DNA from 3 places in the Ensifer sp. GW821-FHT05G01 genome. Region 2 is predicted to be linked to each of the others. Evidence: riboswitches for the same ligand, from Rfam matches in the RefSeq annotation. Region 2 holds a riboswitch; each other region holds the start of a gene.
What was found. A riboswitch is a leader RNA that binds a small molecule or an ion and turns the genes downstream of it on or off. The one in region 2 is predicted to bind cobalamin.
Positions count from the first base shown of each region.

Region 1 (4,982 bases), on a different contig from region 2:
TTGGCGCGAAGTCCTCCGGGATTTCGCAGCACTGTCCCGCACAGGTTCGTTGTCTTGAGCCACAGGAAGCAAACCTCGTCCCGGTCAAATTTGACCTCGACGTTCGTCATGCGACCGGCGCCGATGGAGGCCCAGTCTCCCGTCAGAGTGGCCATGCCCGCGATCGAAATCACAGCCTCGTGTTCCTCGCCCGAATCCAGCATGCGTCCATGCAGCCGATGCCCGAGGAGAAGTGAGCGGGCTTCGTCGGCTTCCAGTCTGTTGGCGGCGATGAAGTCGGTGTTCATCAAGGTCTCGGGCAGGCCCGCCAGCCGCAGTCCCCGATAGAAGCGCGCGCTGTCCTCCTGCGTTGCCAGGTCCAGCGGCGGGCTGGTTGCGATGCTGGCCGCAGTGCCGCCGCGTGCAAGGCGAAGCCCGTTGAAACGGGTTATGGCCGCCTCCGCTTCCGCGCGGCGACCGAGGTGCCCGGAAGCGGAGGCAAGAAGAAGGAATGAGCCGTCATCCTGAGGGTTGAGTTCGATGCTGCGCTTCGTTGCTGCCGCTGCCGCCTCGAAATCCTCGAGGCCGAATTGCGTCAGTCCAAGGACGTAGATGAAGAAGGACGGAGAATGCGGATCGAGGCGCATGGCCGTGCGGATGTAGGGCAGGGCCTCCGCCGGACGGCCGACGGAGGTCAGCACGAGGGCCGTCAGCGCGTAGCTCCAGGAGTCGCCCGGTTCAAGCGCGATCGCTTCCTTGAGTGCGGCCAGCGCGTCGGCATATTGCCAGTCCGCTTCGGACAGGAGAGCGGACGCCTGATAGGCGAGCGCTGTCTTGTGCTTCTGGGCGATCCGCAGATATTGCGTCGCCTTGGCTCTCGCTTCGGTCCGCGAGATGCCCAGCTGATAATGCCAGCGCCACATGCAGATGCGCGCGTAGACCATGGCCGCGGCGGCGTAGGCGCGCCCATAGGCGGGATCGAGCGCAATCGCCTGCTCGAAATAGGGCACTGCCTTTGCAAAGTCCTCCGGGGTGGTGCGTCGGTGATGCTCCCAGCCGCGCAGGAACGCGTCGAAGGCCGCGGGCACCATCGTTTCCTTGCGCCCGGAGGCCATCTGCTGGTCCGGGTCCAGCCGAAGTGCCAGCGCGTCGGCAATGCCCCGCATCACTTCGTCCTGCAGCGCAAAGACATCGGACAGTGAACCGTCGAACTTTCCGGCCCAGACGTGGCCGCCGCTGAGACTATCGACGAGCTGGGCATTGATCCGCAGTTGCTCTCCGGCACGCTGCACACTGCCTTCAAGCACGTATCTGACGCCGAGTTCTTTGGACACCTGCCTGGGTGTCACCGCCTTGTTCTTGTAGGTGAAGGTCGAGTTGCGCGCGATCACGAACAGGCCGGAGACCTGGGCGAGCTCGGTGACGAGCCCATCGGTCATGCCATCGGCGAAATACTCCTGCCTCGGATCGTCGCTCACATTGGCAAACGGAAGCACCGCGATCGACGGTTTGTCTGGAACACTCAGGTTCGATAGTCGGACTTGGGGCGTTTCCACGGGTGGCTCCCACGGCTGCCACCAGGCGACGCCGCTCGCCGCCACAAGCACGACCGCGGATGTAGCAAGTGCCGGCCAGCGCGTCATGCGGCGCGTTGCGGCTTTCGCGCTGCCCGCGTGGGCTTCGTTCAGCGCCAGGCGATAAGCCCGAACCGGCTTTTCGATATGCTTCAGGCGTTGTTCGCCGATAGAGACGAAACGGACATCGAGGTGTTTCTCGACCTGATCGTAGGCGGTGCCGGAAATGACGATCCCACCCGGTTCAGCGAGGCTCTGCAGGCGCTCGGCAATGATCACGCCATCGCCTTGAATGTCGTCGCCTTCAACGATGACATCGCCAAGATTGATGCCGATGCGAAATTCCAGCCGCCCCTCTTCGGAGCCGCGGCTATCGGATTTCGCGCGCTGAACCTCCACCGCGCAACGGACCGCTTCGACGACACTGTGGAACTCGACCAGCAACCCGTCGCCCATGGTCTTGATCAGCCGTCCACGGTGCGCGGCGATCCGTTGTTCGAACAGGTCGTGCAGATCGGCCTGAAATCGCGCGCATGTACCCTCCTCGTCGGCTTGGGTGAGCAGTCCATAGCCGGAAACGTCGGCAATCATCACGGCGGCGAGCCTGCGTTCCATTTGCCTACCGGATCAACGAAGCCTCTTGTTGGGCTAGTTTATCGCATTATCTGCAATCGCTAAAATGAAGTTCGCCGCCGTGGTGCAGCGCTTATGCCGTGTGACGACGACTTGCGGCCCCGGGGTACTTCGCGTTCGGCAAATCGTCGCGCGACGCAATTCGGCCGGGGAGGTGTCGCACGCGTCGATTGACTTTGCACCGCCCGCTTCCTAATCATCTGACGTTGGATGGTTTCCCCGGATCGTGGCGATGCGGGGGAATAATTGGGAATGTGACGGATGGACCCAAATCGGGCATCCTTATCGCAGCCGACCCCGCGACTGTAGAACGGTCAGGGTTCGCCATCGGGCTGAAGACCGGCTACCTCTGGATTGCATGGGCAATCGAAGGCGGTTCGGAGTTCAGCCGGAAAAGCCACTGGCGTGGCTTCGTGATCAGCCGGGTTGGACGCCTCTTCTTCTACGAATCGTCCGCCTTTCACGAAACATAAAAACGCCGGGAAGGTGAGGCGGGCCGTTCGGGCCCTTGCGTTGTTTTTCGTGTCACCACGCGAAGCGATGTTTTGGGCTCGTGACGCCGTGAGCCAGGAGACCTGCCGTCCGACAGGGGCATTCCGCCCGAAGGGAAGCCCGCTTCCCACGCCATCACGGAGGTTGTCTTGGCTTATCGACCATTTTCCGAACGCGCCTTTGGCGCGGTGAGATGCTGTTGCCGCTCGAACTCGCGACCGAGCACGTGAGGCCGCAACGCACATGAGCTATTCCCATGCCGGGCCGGTTCTGGTCCTCGGCGGTGCCCGTTCCGGCAAATCCGGCTTTTCCGAAAGGCTCGTCGAAGCCTCCGGGCTCTCCATGCACTATGTCGCAACCGGCCGGGCCTGGGACGACGAGATGCGCGAGCGCATCGACCATCACAAAGAAAGGCGCGGCGAAGGCTGGACGACGCATGAGGAGCCGCTCGATCTCGTCTCGCTGCTGACACGCATCGACGACGAAAAGCGCGTGGTGCTCGTCGACTGCCTGACGCTGTGGGTCACCAACCTGATGATGGAAGGACGCGACATGGCGGCGGAGTTCGCTGCCCTTGCCGCCTTTCTGCCCGAGGCGCGGGCGCGCCTGATCCTTGTGTCCAACGAAGTCGGCCTCGGCATCGTGCCCGAGAACCGCATGGCCCGCGACTTCCGCGACCATGCCGGCCGGCTTCACCAGATCGTTGCGGAGAAATCCGCGGAAGTTTACTTTGTCGCGGCCGGATTGCCGCTGAAAATGAAGGGTTGATCCATGACCACTGCGAGAGCCAACCAGGGCAAGATCCCGGCGACCGTCATCACCGGCTTCCTCGGTGCCGGCAAGACGACGATGATCCGCAACCTGCTGCAGAATGCCGACGGCAAGCGCATCGCGCTGATCATCAACGAGTTCGGCGATCTCGGCGTCGACGGCGACGTCCTGAAGGGCTGCGGCGCGGAAGCCTGCTCGGAAGACGACATCATCGAGCTCACCAATGGCTGCATCTGCTGCACGGTTGCCGATGATTTCATCCCGACCATGACAAAGCTGCTCGAGCGCGAAAACCGTCCTGACCACATCATCATCGAAACGTCGGGTCTGGCGCTGCCGCAGCCGCTGATCGCCGCCTTCAACTGGCCGGATATCCGCAGCGAAGTGACTGTCGACGGCGTCGTCACTGTGGTCGATAGCGCTGCCGTTGCCGCTGGCCGTTTTGCCGACGACCACGACAAGGTCGATGCGCTGCGCGTCGAGGACGACAATCTCGACCACGAAAGCCCGATCGAGGAACTGTTCGAGGACCAATTGACGGCTGCCGACCTGATCGTGCTCAACAAGACAGACCTGATCGACGCGTCCGGCCTGAAGGCCGTGCGCGACGAGGTGGCTTCGCGCACCAGCCGCAAGCCAACGATGATCGAAGCCAAGAACGGCGAAGTGGCGGCAGCCATCCTGCTCGGCCTCGGCGTCGGCACGGAAAGCGATATCGCCAACCGCAAGTCTCACCACGAGATGGAGCATGAAGCCGGCGAGGAGCACTCTCACGACGAGTTCGACAGCTTCGTCGTCGAGCTTGGCGCAATTGCCGATCCGGCCGCCTTCATCGACAGCCTCAAGGGCGTGATCGCAGAGCACGACGTGCTGCGCCTCAAGGGCTTTGCCGATGTGCCCGGCAAGCCGATGCGCCTCTTGATCCAGGCTGTCGGCGCCCGCATCGACCAGTATTACGACCGCGCCTGGGCTGCCGGCGAGAAGCGCGGAACGCGCCTCGTCGTCATCGGCCTGCACGACATGGACGAAGCAGCCGTGCGCGCTGCCATCACCGCGCTCGCCTGACGCCTTGAAGCAACGCCGTTCCAGGAAGATCGTTTCGAACCTTCCTGGAACGGCTTGAACGGATAGAACAATGCATCTGCTTCTCGCCCAGAAAGGAACGATCGCCGACGGCAACGAAGCGATCGATCTGGGGCAAACGCCGGCCGACGTGCTTTTCCTGTCGGCCGCCGACACCGAGCTTTCCTCAATCGCCGCAGCCCATGGCCGGCGCGGCGAGGGAGCGAGCCTGCGCATCGCCAGCCTGATGAACCTGATGCACCCGATGTCGGTCGACACTTACGTCGAGCGCACGGCGCGGCATGCCAGGCTCATCGTGGTCCGGCCGCTCGGTGGCGCCAGCTACTTCCGTTACGTGCTGGAAGCATTGCATGCCGCCGCCGTCACCCACCGCTTCCAGATCGCGGTGCTGCCCGGCGACGACAAGCCGGATCCGGGGCTCGAGCCGTTTTCGACCGTTGCAGCCGACGA
Region 1 is NZ_JBWKSC010000003.1:361,152-366,133, reverse strand. Features, by position in the region: gene AC07UR_RS10490 (adenylate/guanylate cyclase domain-containing protein) at 1-2,168, opposite strand, end outside; cobalamin riboswitch at 2,381-2,548, shown strand; gene cobU (bifunctional adenosylcobinamide kinase/adenosylcobinamide-phosphate guanylyltransferase) at 2,922-3,446, shown strand; gene cobW (cobalamin biosynthesis protein CobW) at 3,450-4,514, shown strand; gene cobN (cobaltochelatase subunit CobN) at 4,585-4,982, shown strand, end outside.
Region 1: linked by a shared signal. The riboswitch ahead of cobU (bifunctional adenosylcobinamide kinase/adenosylcobinamide-phosphate guanylyltransferase) and the one ahead of nrdH (glutaredoxin-like protein NrdH) in region 2 are both predicted to bind cobalamin.

Region 2 (4,982 bases):
ATAGGCATCGTCGACATCAGGCGTCGAGCAAAGCGTCGAGAAGATCGAGGAATAGGAGCGGGCGTGCACCGCCTCCATGAACGAGATGTTGGAATAGACGGCTTCCTCGTGCGGCGTGATCGAATCCGCCATCAGGGTCGGCGCACCGATGCTCGTCTGGATCGTGTCGAGCAGCGTCAGGCCAGTGAACACGCGGATCGTCAATTGCTGCTCTTCCGGGCGAAGGGCTGCCCAGGATGGAATGTCGTTCGACAGCGGCACCTTTTCCGGCAGCCAGAAATTGCCGGTGAGGCGGTTCCAGACTTCGAGGTCCTTGTCGTCCTCGATACGGTTCCAGTTGATGGCGCGCACGGCTTGCGGGCCCTTGGGCGCCTTGGTCTTCACTTGGATGTTCATCGTGTTCCCCGGGGTATCAAAGAGCGCAGGAGACGCAGCCCTGCACTTCCGTGCCGGACAGGGCCATCTGGCGAAGGCGGATGTAGTAGATGGTCTTGATGCCCTTCTTCCAGGCATGGATCTGCGCCCGGTTGATGTCGCGGGTCGTCGCCGTGTCCTTGAAGAACAGGGTCAATGACAGGCCCTGGTCGACATGCTGGGTCGCTGCCGCATAGGTGTCGATGATCTTCTCCGGGCCGATTTCGTAGGCGTCCTGGTAGTAGTCGAGATTATCGTTGGTCATGAAGGCGGCCGGGTAGTAGACGCGGCCGATCTTGCCTTCCTTGCGGATCTCGATCTTCGAGACGATCGGGTGGATCGAGGAGGTCGAGTGGTTGATGTAGGAGATCGATCCGGTCGGCGGCACTGCCTGCAGGTTCTGGTTATAGAGGCCTGAGGTCATCACGGCCTTCTTGAGTTCCAGCCAATCTTCCTGCGTCGGAATATCGATGCCCGCGGTTTCGAACAGTTCCCGCACCCGCTCCGTCGCCGGCTTCCATTCCTGTTCGGTGTATTTGTCGAAATACTCGCCTGAGGCGTATTTCGAGTTCTCGAAGCCCTTGAAGCTCGTGCCGCGTTCGACCGCAATGCGGTTTGAGGCGCGGATGGCGTGGTAAGTCACGGTGTAGAAGTAGATGTTGGTGAAATCGATGCCTTCATCCGAGCCGTAATAGACGCGTTCGCGGGCGAGATAACCGTGCAGGTTCATCTGGCCGAGACCGATCGCATGGCTGTCGTCGTTGCCTTTCTCGACGGAGGGCACCGAAGAGATGTGGCTCATGTCCGACACCGCCGTCAGTGCCCGGATCGAAGTCTCGATCGTCTTGCCGAAATCCGTGCTGTCCATCGCGGCTGCGATGTTCAGCGAGCCGAGGTTGCAGGAAATGTCCTTGCCCATGTGCTTGTAGGACAGGTCGTCGTTGTATTCGCTGGCTTCGCTGACCTGCAGAATTTCCGAGCACAGGTTGCTCATGGTGATGCGGCCGGCGATCGGGTTGGCGCGGTTCACCGTGTCTTCGAACATGATGTAGGGGTAGCCGCTTTCGAACTGGATTTCCGCCAGAACCTGGAAGAACTCGCGCGCCTTGATCTTCTTCTTGCGGATCCGGCTGTCGGCGACCATTTCCCGGTATTTTTCCGTGACCGAGATATCGGTGAAGGCAACGCCGTAGACGCGCTCCACGTCATAGGGCGAGAACAGGTACATGTCCTCGTTGTTCTTGGCGAGTTCGAAGGTGATGTCTGGAACGACGACCCCGAGCGACAGCGTCTTGATGCGGATCTTCTCGTCGGCGTTTTCGCGCTTGGTGTCGAGGAAGCGCATGATATCCGGGTGGTGGGCGTTGAGGTAGACCGCACCTGCGCCCTGGCGGGCTCCGAGCTGGTTGGCATAGGAGAATGAATCCTCCAGCAGCTTCATCACGGGAATAATGCCCGAGGACTGGTTTTCGATCTGCTTGATCGGCGCACCGGCCTCGCGGATGTTGGTGAGCGAGAGCGCAACGCCGCCGCCGCGTTTCGACAGCTGCAGCGCAGAATTGATGCCGCGCGCGATGCTCTCCATGTTGTCCTCGACCCTGAGCAGAAAGCAGGAGACGAGCTCGCCGCGCTGCTTTTTGCCGGCGTTGAGGAAGGTTGGCGTCGCCGGCTGGAAACGGCCGGAGATGATCTCGTCGACCATGCCGCGCGCCAGCGTCTCGTCGCCGCGCGCCAGCGTCAGCGCCACCATGCAGACGCGATCCTCGTAGCGCTCGAGGTAGCGCTTTCCGTCGAAGGTCTTCAGCGTGTAGCTGGTGTAATACTTGAACGCTCCGAGGAAGGTCGGGAAGCGGAACTTCTTGTCATAGGCGTGGTCGAACAGATCGCGCACGAAATTGAACGAATACTGGTCGAGAACCTCCTGCTCGTAATAGCCCTCGGTCACCAGGTAATCGAGCTTTTCGCGCAGGTTATGGAAGAACACGGTGTTCTGGTTGACGTGCTGCAGGAAGTACTGCTTGGCCGCCAGCCGGTCCTTGTCGAGCTGGATCCGGCCGTCCTCGTCATAGAGGTTCAGCATCGCGTTCAGCGCGTGGTAATCGAGCGCCGCTTCCGTCGCCTTCAAAGGGCGTTCGAGTGTTGAGACGTCCAAAATCGTTCCATCCCGTTTTTGACATTGGCGACGTCCTCGTCGGTGCCCAGAAGCTCGAACCGGTAGAGATAGGGCACCTGGCACTTGGCCGAGATCACGTCGCCGGCGATCCCGTAGGTCGCGCCGAAATTGCTGTTGCCCGCGGCAATCACGCCGCGGATGTGGGAGCGGTTGTCCGCATCGTTCAGGAAGCGGATCACCTGTTTGGGCACGGCGCCTCGGCCGTCGTCGCCGCAATAGGTCGGCACGACCAGCACATAGGGTTCCTTGATCTCAAGCGGCCCGTCGGCCGGACTGACGGGAATGCGGACGGCACGCAGGCCGAGCTTGCCCACGAAGCGATGGGTGTTTTCCGAGCGGGTGGAAAAATAGACGATCAGGCCCATCGCGCCGCACCTCTCTTTAGGAGAGGGCGCTGATCTTGTCGGGGCGGAAGCCTGCCCAATGTTCCGGACCGGCAACGACGACGGGAAGCTGCATGTAGCCGAGGCCCTTGACCGTCTGCAGCGCGTCCTCGTCGATCGAGATGTCGATCACCTCGTAGTTGACGCCCTTGCGGTCGAGCGCGCGGTAGGTGGCGGTGCATTGGACGCAGGCGGGCTTGCTATAGACGGTGACGTTCATTTCTTCCTCGTTGGGTCGGCTGGATCTGGGCATGAAAAGGCATGCGGGCGCGCGAACACGCTCCGGCGAAAGGGCAGGGCTGGCAGGATGACGGCTTGCTCTGGCCGAAACGACCGAGCGCACCTCTTCATCAGATGCGCGGGTTCCCGCGCCTCTTCATTGGCGAGTAGTAGGAATTCGATGACGCGGACATGACTTCACCCCGAAGTTGAAGACGGCGCTTCCGGGGAGACGTCGAGACGAACAGGCAGGTTTCATCCTGCCGCAAGCACACCTCTGACCTCTCCGGACACCCCGCCCGTGGACGTTTATCGATCGAGGCAGGTCTCCTGGCTCACGGGTCGGTGCTTCTGCCCGGACCTTCCCGAAGCCTCATGCTTCAGTGGCCGAATGCTGGACAGTTGCTCGCCGTTTACAGTTGCGGGGGCAGCCACGGCTTAGCCAGGCGAAATCGCCACAGCGCACCGTATTCCCATCTTCGCTCCCAATCCTTGCGAATCGGAAGAACCTCGAACACTAGATATAGTATATGGTCGGGAAATCGCGTCAATAGGTTCGATGGTGCCGATGCCCGCGGGAACGGACAATATTTTCCCGGGTGTGGATAACGGGGAGTAAATGCGCGGTTCCAACAAAGCCTGTGGATGAAGAGCCGTCGTTGACGGCTCCCCGCGTCGAACGCGTCAGGCCGCGAAGACTTGCACCGGGCGGTTGTCGCGGTCGACGGCCACCATGATGAAGACGCCGCGGGCCGTCAGCGTCCGTTTTGTGCCCACCAGATCTTCCGACCACAACTCGACCTCGACCGTTGTCGAGCTCCGCCCGGTTTTCGCGATCCGGGCAACGAGCTCGATGATCGAGCCGACCGTAATGCGGTGCTTGAAATCGATGCGCTGGCAGGAAGCGAGCACCGTCGTCTTGCGGCTTGCCCGCGTCGCTGCGACGAAGGCGGCCTTGGTCATATGCGCCAGCGCGTCGCCGCCGAACATGGCGCCGGAGCTGTTGGCCTGATCGGGGAAGACGATATCGACCATACGCAGGGCATCGCCTTCTGTCTGCTCGCTCGCGGCGCCGTCGAGCGGGGGCAGCGACCATCCGGCGTCCTTGACTTCCGGCATCGCCACCATGGTGAACTGGCCGCGGGTGCACAGATCGTTGGTGCCGGCCGTCAGGTCCTCGGCGATCATGTCGACTTCGACCAACATCGACCTCCGCCCCACCTTCATCGGGCGACCGGTGAAGCTGACGATGTGGCCGATGCGGGCGGGCGCGCGGAAATCGACGCGGTCGCAGGAGGCGGTGACGAAGGGAACGCGGCCATGGCGGCTGGCGACGATGAAGGCGATCCGGTCCATCAGCGCCAGGCCCGCGCCGCCGAAGAGCGTGCCGTGATGATTGGTGTCGCCGGGAAAGACGATGTCGATCAAGGTGGCAGGCGCCGGGGTTTCCCCCGGCGCCATTTCGATGTTGCTGTCGCCCGTCATGCGCTTGCGGCCTCCCGCCGGCCGGCAGCAAAGGATTGCCGCAGCGCCTGCGCCGCCTCAACCATGTTGACGAGGGCCGGGCGCACTTCCTCCCACTGCCTCGTTTTCAGGCCGCAATCCGGGTTGACCCAGATCTGCGACGGCGTCAGCCCGTCAGTTGCCTTTTCGATCAGATGCACCATCTCGTCGACCGTGGGCACCCGCGGCGAGTGGATGTCGTAGACGCCCGGGCCGATCTCGTTCGGGTAAGACTGATCGGTAAAGGCGCCGAGCAGTTCCATCTTCGAGCGCGAGGTTTCGATGGAGAT
Region 2 is NZ_JBWKSC010000002.1:293,795-298,776, forward strand. Features, by position in the region: gene nrdF (class 1b ribonucleoside-diphosphate reductase subunit beta) at 1-396, opposite strand, end outside; gene nrdE (class 1b ribonucleoside-diphosphate reductase subunit alpha) at 413-2,566, opposite strand; gene nrdI (class Ib ribonucleoside-diphosphate reductase assembly flavoprotein NrdI) at 2,536-2,952, opposite strand; gene nrdH (glutaredoxin-like protein NrdH) at 2,969-3,190, opposite strand; cobalamin riboswitch at 3,493-3,717, opposite strand; gene AC07UR_RS07195 (acyl-CoA thioesterase) at 3,874-4,674, opposite strand; gene metE (5-methyltetrahydropteroyltriglutamate--homocysteine S-methyltransferase) at 4,671-4,982, opposite strand, start outside.

Region 3 (4,982 bases), on a different contig from region 2:
TTCTGTGGGAATGGCGACGGGCTCGCCTTCGGCAAGCACAGCGCAGGCGCGCTCGATCGCGCGTTCCGGCTCGGTCCGTGTGTCGATGATTTCGGCCATATCGCTTCCGTTTCCCTTTCGAGGTCTCCTTAAAGGAGCCACGATGAAAACAGAACGATTTTCTTCAAGGGAAGCGTGCCGGTGGTTCAGAGGCTGCGGATGATGCGCCGCAGCGCCTCGTCGCGCGCACCGAGCATCAGAACGTTCTTGAGCGCGACCTTCGGGTCGTCGGTGCGAAAGAGCAGGCCATTGTCGCTGACGCTGCGATTGATGGTCATCTGACCTTCCTGCGCGTCGGGTTCGATGGCGACGGCGAAGTACATCCGGGAATAGCCGGTCTGGATACGCTCGAAGAAGTGCTTTTCGTCGCCGAGATCGCAGAAGAAGTTGGCGAAGTAGAAGGACCAGGTCACGTCCTTGGATTGGGCGAGATGTGTTCTCGCCGCCGTCACATGGCAATAGCCCAGATGCGGCCGACCGGCGAGCGTGCGGTGGAAGATCATCTTGGGAAACTGGATCGAGGTGTGGAAGCCGTTCATCCGCTTGTGCGTCGTTTCGCCGGCGGTTGTCAGCTTGTGGCCGGTGCGCTGGGCAACCTCGTCATAGCTGAGATAGCGCCGTTCGCGCTGCGACCATTGCCGCCTTTCGATGCGGCCGGTGCGCAGGAACTCGGTATGGACCGCTGTCTTCGGAGCGATCGTGGGCAGCTTCTCGGCTGCGGCGTCGTAGTATTTGAGCTTTGCCATGGACTTCAATGCGCTGTTTGCCGGTTCGGCCGGTTTCTCCGTCAGGCGACGCTAATGCATTATGGTTAATGGAAGATTTCATTGCGCCGGCCAGGATGGATGAGCCGACGCCGCAACGGATGTCGCAAAATGGCGAAGGCTTCGCGCTTTCGCGCCGGCTTTGCCGGAAAAAGCGACAACTGCCCAATATTTGATCTATCTCATTGTTTATAATGACAAATAGTCGGCCTTGTGGTGTTTCAGACACGGGATGCACTGTGTCGTCTTTCTGGAATTGGATGTCGTTAATCGGCAGCTGCGACGACGGCTTCCGCGATTAGATATGCCTACTCAAGGTGCCGCCTCTTAGGGAAGACGGAGAATTGGGAAGCCGGTCAAAACCCGGCGCTGCCCCCGCAACGGTGGTGGAGCGAAAGCCTCGGCAAAAAGCCACTGGACGGTTCCGTCCGGGAAGGCGCCGGGCTGGTCCTTGCGGATAGCTCCTGAGCCCGGAAACCAGCCTTGACACGAATAGACCGTAACGGGTTGCGGCGGGCAGCCGGATCGGAGCCGTCATCGCACAGGCATTGCGCCTGCGTGGGTTCCAGTCCTGCCTCTCCGAAACAAGGCCAACGAGGATAGGACATGGACATCAAGGGCGATATGCTCCGCAAGCTGAAGGGCCGACGCGACGGCTACAGCCTCGACCGGGCCTTCTACATCGACCCCGACTACTACAGGCAGGATCTCGAGAGCATCTGGTACAAGGACTGGCTGTTCATCGGCCACGACTGCGAGGTCCCGCGCGCCGGCAACTATTTCACCGTTCAGGTCGGCGATTACCCCGTCGTCATCGTCCGCGACCGGCAGGGCACGATCCGCGCGCTGCACAATTCTTGCCGTCACCGCGGTTCCCGCGTCTGCTCGCAGCACAAGGGCTCATCGGCCAAGCTCGTCTGTCCCTACCATCAGTGGACCTACGAGCTCGACGGCACGTTGCTCTTTGCCCGTCAGATGGGCGAGGATTTCGACAAGGCCGCCCACAGCCTGAAGCCGATCCACTGCGAAACGGTCGGTGGCTACATCTTCATCAACCTGTCCGAACAGCCGATGGACTTCGCTCCGTTCCGCGACATGGTCGCGCCCTATCTCGCGCCGCACCGCCTTGGCGAAACCAAGGTCGCCTTCGAAAGCACCATCATAGAGAAGGGCAACTGGAAGCTCGTCTGGGAAAACAACCGCGAGTGCTACCATTGCGCAGCCAACCATCCCGAGCTTTGCCGGACCTATCCGGAAGCCCCGACGGCGACCGGCGTGCAAGGCGCCAAGGATGATCCTGTCATCGCCGCCCATTGGGAAAAATGCGAAGCGTCCGGGCTTCCGAGCGAGTTCCGCATGTCCGAGACCGGCCAGTTCCGCTCGGCGCGCATGCCGTTGATCGACGACGCCGAGAGTTACACCATGTCCGGCGCCCGCGCCGTGCGGCGGCAATTGTCGGCGGATGTCAGTCAGAAGCATATCGGTACGCTGCTTCTGTTCCATTATCCGTCGACCTGGAACCATGTGCTGGCCGACCATGCGATCACCTTCCGCGTTTTGCCGCTCGGGCCTGAGCTGACGCAGGTTACGACCAAGTGGCTGGTCAACAAGGATGCGGTCGAGGGCGTCGACTACAATCTGGAAGAACTGACGCACGTGTGGACCGAGACCAACGATCAGGATCGCCAGATCGTCGAGGAAAACGCTTTCGGTATCCGCTCGCCGGCCTACCAGTCAGGGCCCTATTCGCCCGATCACGAAGGCGGTGTGATGCAGTTCGTCGAATGGTACTGCAAGTTCATGGAGCAGCGCCTCCAGGGCGAAGCTGCTCCGCTCTTTAGGGTCGCCTGATATGCAGATGGCATCCTCGTTCCATCACTTCGATGAACTCCATGTCTGGATCGACAGGCAGAACATGCTCGAATGCACATCCGCGGTCATGGAGACCGCGGATGTGATGACCTTTACCTTCCGGCCCGAGAAGCCGGCCTGGTTCCGTTATCTGCCCGGTCAGTTCGTCACGCTCGAACTGCCGGTGACCGACGACGAGCCGGTGATGCGCACGTACACGCTGTCGTCGACGCCTTCCCGGCCGCTTTCGATCGCCGTCACCGTCAAGGCGCAGGCCGACAGCATCGGCACGCGCTGGATGTTCGATCACCTGAAGCCGGGCATGCGGCTGAAGGCCTTCGGCCCGCTCGGCGATTTCAGCTTCGTGCGCCATCCCGGCGAAAAATACCTGTTCATCTCGGCAGGCTCCGGCGTCACGCCGATGATGTCGATGACGCGATGGATGGCAGACTGCATTCCGGAGACCGACGTCACCTTCATTTCCTGCGCGCGCCGGCCGGATGATATTCTGTTTCGCTCAGAGCTCGAAGTGCTGGCGCGCCAGATGTCGGGGCTGAACCTCGGCTTTGTGGTCGAGGGGCATGAGGCCCGGCACGGCTGGCACGGCCTGCGCGGCCGCATCGACGGCGCCAAGCTGCCGCTGCTTGCGCCCGACTTCCTGGAACGCACCGTATTCTGCTGCGGTCCGGAGCCGTTCATGCGCGGCGTGCGCGAGCTGTTGACGGCCGCCGGCTTCGACATGAGCCGCTATCACGAGGAAAGCTTCCAGCCGGCCGCAGCACCAGCCGCCGAGGAGATCGCAGTCAGGGCAGGGGTGGCAACCGATGCTGACGCGCAGGTCGCCAAGGTGGTGTTCACCATGAGCGGCAAGGAGATCGAGGCCAAGCCCGGCCAGACCATCCTGCAGGCGGCACGCGCCAATGGCGTCAGGATCGGGGCTGCCTGCGAAGGCGGCATCTGCGGCACCTGCCGGGTGATGAAAGTCGCCGGCGAGGTCGAGATGAACCACAACGGCGGCATTCTCGACGACGAAATTGACGAAGGCTATATCCTTGCCTGCTGCTCGCGCCCGCTCGGGGACGTGCAGATCGAGGCCTGATCGCGGGCAATGGTTGCGGGGAGGTTCCTCCCTGCAGCGATTGGGAGATCGACAGCAACGTTCGTGTGTTTGAAAAGACGCACGGGCCTGTAGGCCCGTCAGCGGCTGGCGGCAGCCAGCCGCACCGCGCGATCATGACGGCCGAAATCGATCGATCCGGTCGCCATCATGTCGACGCCTTCGCCCGCAGCGCTGGCGGCTTCCGCGCGGCTAATGAGCAGCGGCTGGGTTTCGATTGTGGCCTCTGCCTGGGCAGAGCTGGATACGCCGGCCCCTTTGTCGGCCTTCGCCAAGAGAACGAGGGGCATCGGTTTTTCCGGCAACAAGACACCGTCCGCCCAGATCGACCGCAAGGCGGTGCTGGTCATCGCGGCGACATTGACGTCGATGTCGTCGAGCGTGCCGGGCACACGATAGGGACAGCGGCGCTTGCCGCAATTGACGCCTGACGAGAACTGCCACAGCGCGTAGCTGTCCCAGTTGCCCATCGGGAAAACCTGACGGATATCCGGCTTGTAGCGGGCATACCAGAGCGGCAGCCGCGACAGCAGCCGATACCTGGAGCGGTTGGCCGCGATGTATTTCGCCGTCACATGGTTGGTGTAGAGCATCGGATAGCGGCCGGTGCGGGTCTTGATGTGACCGGCAAAGATCGCCGCGTCTTCGAGCGACATGTATTTTTTGGGGTCGATGCCTTCGAGATCGAGCACCATCAGCTCGTCGTCGCGGGGCTCCGCATAGTCGAGGAAATGGTTGGCCTGATCGACCGGGTTGCCGGGGCGGGCGAGATGGTAGGCGCCCCAGAGCAGCCCATGGGAGCGCGCGATCATCCGCCGTGTCTGATATAGCTCGCGGCTGACCGCGTATTTGCGCCACATCGTCTTGCAGTGGGCAAACGTGTCGCCACCATGATCGCCGGTGCAGGAGAAGCTTTCCGGCAGACCGTCGGAAGCCTTGGCAATGAAGCCGGAGATGCGCTTGTCGGCAAACATTGCCTCCCAGTCGATGCTGTTCATCTCATAGGCATCGACGATGATGGCGTTTGATTTCGTCTTCCAGGGCTCCAGCTCACCGGCGCGCGCGTTTGCCGCCGCGAATGCCAGACCCAGAAGGGTCGCGAGGCGCAGAATCATCCGTACAGTGGAGATATACCGCTTTGCCATTCAGTGAGATTGCCGACACTACAGTTAATGGATCGTAAATCCCAGTCCCCGAGCCGACTGTGCTTG
Region 3 is NZ_JBWKSC010000001.1:902,973-907,954, forward strand. Features, by position in the region: gene AC07UR_RS04340 (L-threonylcarbamoyladenylate synthase) at 1-99, opposite strand, end outside; gene AC07UR_RS04345 (DUF6656 family protein) at 186-785, opposite strand; cobalamin riboswitch at 1,102-1,303, shown strand; gene AC07UR_RS04350 (aromatic ring-hydroxylating oxygenase subunit alpha) at 1,410-2,654, shown strand; gene AC07UR_RS04355 (FAD-binding oxidoreductase) at 2,656-3,753, shown strand; gene AC07UR_RS04360 (glycoside hydrolase family 25 protein) at 3,852-4,916, opposite strand.
Region 3: linked by a shared signal. The riboswitch ahead of AC07UR_RS04350 (aromatic ring-hydroxylating oxygenase subunit alpha) and the one ahead of nrdH (glutaredoxin-like protein NrdH) in region 2 are both predicted to bind cobalamin.